2 linked regions of the Desulfosediminicola ganghwensis genome follow. The protein of the gene in region 1 interacts with the protein of each later gene in a pairwise test. Links are inferred from orthologs where the notes say so. Each region holds a gene or a part of one and is shown on either strand. Other genes may lie near its edges.

Region 1 (3,989 bases):
GCGCGTTGGTCTCGAATCTCATCGAGGCTGATATGTTTATCTGTCTCACCGATGTAGTCGGGCTCTATAATGGTAACCCCCATAATGACCCCAAAGCCAAACCTATCTATACGGTCGCTGAGGTGACCCCTGAAATCGAAGCGATGGCCGGCAACGTGAAGAGTGCTCTCGGAACAGGTGGAATGCAGAGTAAAATCAGGGCTGCAAAGATGGTATCCGCTGCAGGGGGAAGTTCGTTTATCGGCCCCGGCCGGGAACCGGATATACTCAAGCAACTTTTCTCCGGTGAGTTGATAGGCACCTTCTTTTTCCCAAGTGCATCGAAGTTGCCGAGTAGAAAACACTGGATTGCCTATGTTTTGAAACCGAAAGGAAAATTGATTCTCGACCAGGGTGCATGTTATGCATTGAGTAAAAATGGAAAGAGTTTGCTTCCTTCAGGAATAAATCAGGTTATCGGTGATTTCGGCGTTGGAGATTCTGTAGAATGTTGTGATCAAAATGGTGACGTTTTCGCGGTTGGCCTCATTAACTATTCATCTGCAGATATTGCCAAAATACAGGGTGTTCAAAGTCACATGATTGCAGAATTACTCGGCTTCAAAGACAGTGAAGAAGTGATGCATCGCGATAATCTTGTGCTGCTGTAGTGTGTTGGTTCATCAACTGAAAAAATTATCAGGTGGATTTAAAACGGGATGAAAGATATGACTGATACGAAGAGTCTGAATGAGACGATTATTACTATGGCCAAAGCTGCACAGCAGGCGTCCGTTGCTATGATGCCGGTCTCCAGCAAGCAAAAAGATGGCGCACTTCGTCGGGTTGCACAGTTACTTGATCAGAATCGACCGATTATCCAGTCTGAAAATGAAAAAGATCTGCTGGCCGGCAGAGAAAAGGGTCTCTCAAAAGCAATGCTGGATCGTCTCGCTTTGACCGATAAAGTGATTGACTCGATGATTCAGGGGCTGCAGGAGGTAATCGCTCTGCAGGACCCCGTCGGTAGTGTTGATTCTTTAAAGCTCCGGCCAAACGGTCTGCAGGTGGGCAGGATGCGCGTGCCCCTCGGCGTGATTGCGATGATTTACGAGTCGCGTCCAAATGTTACCATCGACGCTGCCGCGCTCTGTCTGAAGACAGGAAACGCTGTACTTCTTCGGGGCGGGTCTGAAGCTATTCACTCAAATTTGGTCCTGGCCGGTATATTGCAGCAGGCATTGCAGGAGACGGGTTTGCCGACGGATGCTGTACAGGTTATTCCTGTAACCGATAGGCAGGCTGTTAACTTTTTGTTGCAGCAGGAAGAAACCATAGATCTGGTTATTCCAAGGGGAGGAGAGGGGCTTATCCGATTTGTGAGTGAAACATCGAGGATTCCGGTGTTGAAACACTACAAAGGAGTCTGCCATATCTTCGTTGATGAGTATGCTGATCTTGATAAGGCCACACCTGTAATTGTTAATGGTAAGACGAGCCGTCCCGGCGTATGCAATGCCCTGGAAGGTGTGCTGATTCATGAGGCTGTAGCAGACAAATATGTACCTGAAATTGTTAAAACACTTACCGATAAGGGTGTTACAGTCAAGGGGTGCCAAAAGACAGTCGAGCTTTGCAACTTGGCCGAGCAGGCCTTAGAGACCGACTGGGGTACGGAATTCCTGGAACTCACCCTGGTTTGCCGCGTTGTCAAAGATATGGAGGAGGCGTGCCGTTATATCCATAAGCACGGTTCTAAACATACAGAGGTGATTCTGACCGAAAATTACAGTAACGCCAATGCCTTTATTTCTCATGTAGATGCTTCTGCAGTCATGGTTAATGCCTCAACCAGGTTCAATGATGGAGGCCAGCTTGGGCTGGGCGCAGAGATCGGTATCAGCACTACCAAGTTACATGCCTACGGGCCAATGGGTCTTGAGGAGCTTACTGCCAGGAAGTTTGTGGTTTATGGCAACGGTCAGGTACGGAACTGATGCAAAATGTCGGTTTGCTGGGTGGGACATTCGATCCCATCCACGATGGACATCTTCAGTTAGCCAATGCGGCGAGAACTGAATTGGGTCTTGATAAGGTATTACTGATACTTGCCGCAGGGCCACCCCACAAATGTCATAACAGTGTCACTGCATTTCACCATCGTAAAAAGATGTTGCTACTTGCTCTGCAAGATCGGGAATTCATTCAGCCCTGCTTTGTGGAGGGTGATCTTCCCGTGCCATCGTACACCATTGACACTGTCAGGTTTTTGAAAAAACGAGACGGCGATACTGTCAATTATTCCTTTATTATCGGAGTGGACGCATTTGCAGATCTTTTGAGCTGGAAAGAGTATAGGCAACTGCTGTCACTCGTTCACCTGATTGTTGCCAAACGCAAGGGGTTCAGTAGGCAGGGGGCACTTGACGCTATTGCGCTTCAACTCGGCTATCGCGTTGAAGCCTCAAACTCTAGATGGGTGGCAGAGGGTGAATTGAAAGACATTTATTTTCTTGATGCCCAGCCTGATGCCATCTCCTCTTCCACAATACGATCAGAATTGAGACGTGGAACAGTGAAGGTGGCAGGGGTACATCCGCAAGTGTTGGATTATATACGAAAAAACGACCTGTACCTTACGTAATCCTACCTCCAGTCATTATTTTCCACTCGGTTACCAGATTCATTGCATGCAGGGTATTCCCTTTATTGTGATGATTTCATTTGATTTTTCAGGAAAATATTTTAGAGTTCATGTCCATGTCAGGAACTCTGAATTGGAATATTATTTCTGCCAGGTAGACTGCTTATGTCTGACTCCAAACTTGGGAATACAGTGGAAACAAAAATTAAAATTCTCATTGTCGACGATTCCATAATTTTCCGGAAATTTCTTCAGGAAACTATGAAGGGGTTGGCTGGCATATCTATTTGCACTGTTGCCAAAAATGGCATAGAGGCACTGGATCTGGTGCTGAAAATTCAACCTGATGTCATTTTGATGGATCTGGAAATGCCGTTGATGGACGGTGTTACAACTCTGCAGCATCTGATGATACACAGACCCACGCCAACTATTATATTTTCAAGTAACGCGGATGAGGGCTCAAAAGAAGAGGTCGAGGTCCTGAAGAATGGTGCGGTAGGTTTTTTCAGCAAAGCAGATTTTTTTGTCAATGGCAGGCAAGATGCGTTTTCGGCCAGAATTCGCCTGGCAATAATAGCAGCGTCGAAAACTCATGTTGAGCATCAGCCATTAAGCAGCCAATCATCTGTGGGCAGCACAGTGAAGAAAGAGACTAGCATGAGGTTGGTTTTCTGTGAAGAGTGCGGTGCCAGAAACAGTGTTGAATTAGAGGCAGATTTAAACAGCGATACCGTCTCGTTATGCAAGGAATGTGGTGATCCGTTAATAATAATTGAAGACATGAAAGCAGGAGCAGCCTGATGGAAGGCTCTTTATATAGAAGTACTGTGTTGGAGGAATAGCTTACAATGTTATGGGAAGAAGAAGTCCCAATGCTTAACCGGGGAGTCCATAAAGAACTTGTTGCCAAAGCGTATGGCCCGGCTTCACTTGGGCAGAGAGTTTACCCACCCAAAGAATGTGTTTTTCAATCGATGCGAGTCACCACTCTCGACTCGGTCAAAGTTGTGGTAATCGGCCAGGATCCATACTTTAACGAGCATAATGGTGTCGGGCCTGAAGCGCATGGCTTATGTTTTTCTGTAAAAGATGGGGTACCAACGCCTCCGTCGCTGAGAAACATATTCCTGGAAATAAACAACACAGTTTATAAGGGAAAGGCGGGCAGGAGCAAAACAGACCTGACAGACTGGGCAGAGCAGGGGGTGTTGTTGCTCAACGCCAGCCTGACAGTAATAGCCAAGCAACCTAATTCACATGCAAAGCTTGGCTGGCATGAACTCACTGACGATATCATTCAGACAATCTCCCGGAAGAAAGAGAATGTAGTTTTTATGTTATGGGGAGCATTTGCTCAGAAAAA
Region 2 (4,541 bases), 1.9 Mb from region 1 along the record:
ACCCTTTGCCCTTTGGGCCGCCCCATATGGGAACAGATAACCGGTAAGCCTCCCTGCTCAAGGATATGCTGCAAGGTCGGCAACACCATACGGATGCGAATGTCATCGGTTATATTGCCGCCATCATCCATCGGCACATTGAAATCGGCGCGCACGAGCACACGTTTGCCCGACAGTTCTAAATCATATATAGTCTTCATCGTAAAATCTCCGGAACAAGGCTGGTTGTCTAACTGGAAGAAAATAGCACCTTCAACCATCAATATAGAGCAATTCTTTCCTATAAATCAAGGCATTATCCCTGGGATTCGCGTAATACCCAGCGCGTTCGCCAACTTGAGCAAACCCCTGGGAACAATAAAATTTACACGCCGGTTCATTTTTCGACCGTACTTCAAGAAAGAGACTACTGACGTTAACAGCCGCCAGTTTTTTGATAAGAACTCTGAGCAATTTTTGCGCCACACCTTTTCTGCGCTCGGAGGCCGCAACCGCGATCTTCAGCAACTCGGCTTCAGGCCCGCAATAGCGAGAACAACACCAGCCATTAATGTTACCATCGTCATCGGTTGAGACAAGCACAATACTTTCGGGCAGGGGGAGTTCGGCAAGAATCTGAGCAGGTGTCCACGGAGATGGAGACTCCTGCTCGATAATGGAAATGGCCCCGCAGTCTTCCGGAGCCATGTTACGGATATTCACAGGTAACGACTTAAACCATTTCGTCGGCAACCTTGACGGTTAAATCACCGAGCATATTGGTATAGCTACCAAGTTCGTTGTCATACCAGCCATAAACCACCGCCTGGGTTACCGGTACATTGAGGACAGGATCGGCACCAGCTGCAACAGTTGCCCCCTTGACCTTACCAAGGTTGACCGGAATAGCAGCGGTACGCGTATGCGTCTCAGACGCTTCAATAACCGCAGCAGCCCTTGGAGTGCCGAGGATATCCGAGCTGACATTCTGCTGCTCGGTATACTCGAGGTATGGGGTAACCTCAGAAAACTCTCTGTAGATGCTGTTGATATCCGCGCGCTTTGTCGGGGTATCAAGCTCATCCTGCAGATTGAGCACCAGGATAATCAGGGAACCACTTGAAGTCGGAATACGGACAGATTCTGCCATAAAACCGATTTTCTCCATCTCTGGAATAACCAACGAAAGCGCTTTGGCCGCTCCGGTGGTTGTCAGGATGATATTATTGAGAATCGAACGGTTTTTCCTGAGGTCGGCTGCACCTGCGCCGGGCAGACGATCAAGTACCTGCTGGCTGCCTGTTGCCGCGTGAACAGTCACCATTGAAGCACTGAGAATACGATCCGCTCCCATTCGCTCCATGAGTGGTTTGATCATGTATGACAAGCAGGTAGTGGTACATGAGGCAGCAGAGATGAGATTGTGCCTGGCCGGATCGTACATGTCGTCATTGATGCCCATTACCGTGGTAATGGCATCGTCCGGCATATCCAGCCCTTTGGATTTAATCTTGAATGGCGCAGACAATAAAACCTTTTCCGCACCTGCCTGCATATGACCTCTCATTGCACCACGGCCTTCACTGGCATCCGCAGTGGGGTCTTTGAAGACACCGGTGGTATCCACCACCAGCTTGACATCATTTTCCCGCCAGGCAATATCGAGAGGATTTCTGGCTTCCCGCAGTATGCGTACAGGAACACCATTAATCACCATGGAGCCTTTCTCTTCATCAAGCTCCTGGATCATCCTCCCTGCCGTATGGCCGTGGAGATACGTACCCAGCCGTCCATATGTTGAATCACGCTCTATGATCGCTGCAAGATCGGCAAGTCCGCCTCCGACTTCGCGACCGGTATTAACAACAAGCCCTGAGAAGTGCTTACGCGATACATGGTGCCATAATGAAAGCTTCCCAATTCGTCCAAGACCGTTGATACCTAAATACATGGCAATACGTCTCCTTTATGAGTATTGTGTCACAAGTGTTAATGCCGCCTCTATGTCCGCAATCAAGGATCGCTTGCGGGGCCTCAACGAACGAAATTCATAAATTTCGTTTATACGCGACGTCATTGTTTTTCATAAAGAAACCTATCAGGAATACCACACATCCCCAAAAAAAGCATGCAATTTAATCCACCTCTAACAACTGCCACCTTAATCCGGCGCTACAAACGTTTTCTCGTCGATGTGGAACTCACCGACGGTTCCACCCTCACTATCCACTGCCCGAATACTGGTTCCATGCGCTCCTGTTCTGAACCCGGCAGCCCGGTTGCCATGAGTATATCAGACAACCCGAAGAGAAAATACCCCCACACTCTCGAAATGGTACAAAATAATGGTACCTGGATAGGCGTGAACACCGGCCTCACCAACCGACTGGTTGCAGAAGCAATCAACGACGGTCAAATTGCCGAGTTCGATAAAGTGACTGCTATTCGTCGAGAAGTGAAGGTTTCAAGCTCCAGCAGACTCGACCTGGCTGTCAGCCATAACGAGATGACAACCTATGTTGAAATAAAAAACTGCTCGCTTGTTGAAAATGGTCAGGCAATGTTTCCGGATGCCGTGACCACCCGCGGCACTAAGCACCTTAAGGAATTAATGATCCTTTCAGAACAGGGGCACGGTGCCTGTATATTCTTTCTGGTACAGCGCATGGACACAGACAGCTTTGCACCTGCTGCCCATATCGACCCCGTGTACAGCGAGACCTTGAAAGAAGCCGTCGACAAAGGAGTTATGATTCTCGCATACCAGGCCGAGGTATCACCTCACGGTATTGATGTGATACGAAAATTACCTTGCGAAATATAACCTTATTTCCATAAAACGCACAAGACCTGACGGCCCTCACTTCGCACCAATAGAAAAAGGGCGAGGAGCACAAGCTCTTTCGCCCTTTAAAAAAATGACTCAGGTATGCGAAAAATGATCAGAGCCTGTACTTCACCTCGCCATCGACCAAGGTCATTATCGCCCGCCCTTTCATCTTTGTTTCATTAAAGGGAGAATTCTTCCCCTTTGAAAAACTCGCTTCAGCGGTAAAGACGTACTCCATTTCCGGGTCGATCACAGTGATATCCGCAACTGCCCCTTCACCAAGCTGACCACCTTCTACACCGATAATGCCCGCAGGACCGGCGCTCATCAGCTCAACCATCCTGCTTTCGGTAATTACTCCCTGGCGCACAAGCTCCAGAGTGAGTGACAAGGATGTCTCCAACCCGGTGATGCCGTTGGCAGCGTAGTTGAACTCCAGCTCTTTTTCTAAAACGGAGTGCGGAGCATGATCAGTGGCAATTGCATCGAGAGTACCATCCGCCAGGGCAGCCCTGATCGCCTCCCGGTCTTTTTCCGACCTGAGTGGCGGGTTCATCTTGGCATTGGTGTTGTACCCCAACACGGCGTCATCGGTGAGCGTAAAGTAATGCGGAGCGGTCTCGGCAGTAACCTTCACCCCACGTTGTTTCGCCAAGCGGATAACCGCCAGGGCATCTTCGCAACTCACATGAGCTATATGGACATGGGTGCCAGTAAGCTCAGCCAGGGCCACTTCGCGATAGACCATGATAGACTCGGCTGCGGCAGGGATTCCACGAAGCCCGAGCCGGGTGGAGTTAAGCCCTTCATTCATACAACCGTTTCTAACCAGCGCCTCTTCTTCAGAGTGGGACATGACAACAAGTTTGTGACTTGCCGCATACTCCATGGCCCGGCGCATCAGCTGACTGTCGACAACAGGCATTCCGTCATCTGTCACAGCGACAATGCCGGCCTCTTTCATCTCTGCGTAGTCAGCAAGGGATTCGCCTTTGCTGCCTTTGCTGATTGCACCAACCGGATACACCCTGGCGGCACAGCCTTCGGCCCGCTCAAGTATGAGCCGGGTCACCGAGCCGTTATCGTTGACCGGGGTGGTATTGGGCATACATGCCACAGCGGTGAAGCCACCGGCCGCGGCAGCCTGGGTACCAGACGCCACGTTCTCCTTGTACTCCTGGCCTGGCTCGCGGAGATGGACATGGATGTCTATCAACCCTGGCACCACCCAGCAACCAGTCGCATCAATTACTTTGGCATCCGCAGGCGTCTCAGCCTGAGAGGCTACAATCTTCCCATCTGTAACCCAGAGATCCGCAACTTCATCTCTGCCATTTACCGGGTCGATTACCCTCCCGCCTTTTAAAATGATTAATCCGTCCATATCAGCCTCCCTGCTCCACGCCCGGTTTATCTCCTCCCAACACGAGATAGAGCAGTGCCATCCGGACAGCCACACCATTTGTCACCTGATCCAGAATCACAGATCTTGCGCCGTCTGCAACATCCGGATTCATCTCCACACCTCGGTTAATTGGCCCGGGGTGCATTACCAACACATCGTCTTTAGCCAGCTGCAGCAACCTGTCATTAATGCCGTAGCAGACGGCATACTCACGCAGACTGGGGATGAGGGAGTCATTCTGCCTCTCCTGCTGAATCCTGAGCGCCATAACCACATCCGCATCGCGAACAGCGTCGCGCACATCTTCACAGACAACTGCTCCCATCT

What was found.
Region 2: the proteins of FCL45_RS14370 (region 1) and sfsA interact in binary tests that used the Escherichia coli proteins (3 or more experiments, as listed by UniProt). The link is inferred for Desulfosediminicola ganghwensis from one-to-one orthologs.

What each region holds. Positions count from the first base shown.
Region 1 is NZ_CP050699.1:3,385,682-3,389,670, forward strand. The notes cover bases 1-2,841. They hold FCL45_RS14370 (glutamate-5-semialdehyde dehydrogenase), read left to right. Parts: upstream 1-707; coding sequence 708-1,976; downstream 1,977-2,841. Other genes in these bases: proB (glutamate 5-kinase), read left to right, coding at 1-650; nadD (nicotinate (nicotinamide) nucleotide adenylyltransferase), read left to right, coding at 1,976-2,623; FCL45_RS14380 (response regulator), read left to right, coding at 2,789-2,841. Outside these bases: more of FCL45_RS14380, read left to right, coding at 2,842-3,427; ung (uracil-DNA glycosylase), read left to right, coding at 3,475-3,989. UniProt on the Escherichia coli protein: Catalyzes the NADPH-dependent reduction of L-glutamate 5-phosphate into L-glutamate 5-semialdehyde and phosphate. The product spontaneously undergoes cyclization to form 1-pyrroline-5-carboxylate.
Region 2 is NZ_CP050699.1:1,477,362-1,481,902, reverse strand. What follows is about bases 1,125-3,955. They hold sfsA (DNA/RNA nuclease SfsA), read left to right. Parts: upstream 1,125-2,107; coding sequence 2,108-2,803; downstream 2,804-3,955. Other genes in these bases: FCL45_RS06335 (dihydroorotase), read right to left, coding at 2,922-3,955; FCL45_RS06345 (type I glyceraldehyde-3-phosphate dehydrogenase), read right to left, coding at 1,125-1,930. In the rest of the region: FCL45_RS06355 (phosphoglycerate kinase), read right to left, coding at 1-200; rimI (ribosomal protein S18-alanine N-acetyltransferase), read right to left, coding at 253-702; more of FCL45_RS06345, read right to left, coding at 713-1,124; more of FCL45_RS06335, read right to left, coding at 3,956-4,193; FCL45_RS06330 (aspartate carbamoyltransferase catalytic subunit), read right to left, coding at 4,195-4,541. UniProt on the Escherichia coli protein: Binds to DNA non-specifically. Could be a regulatory factor involved in maltose metabolism.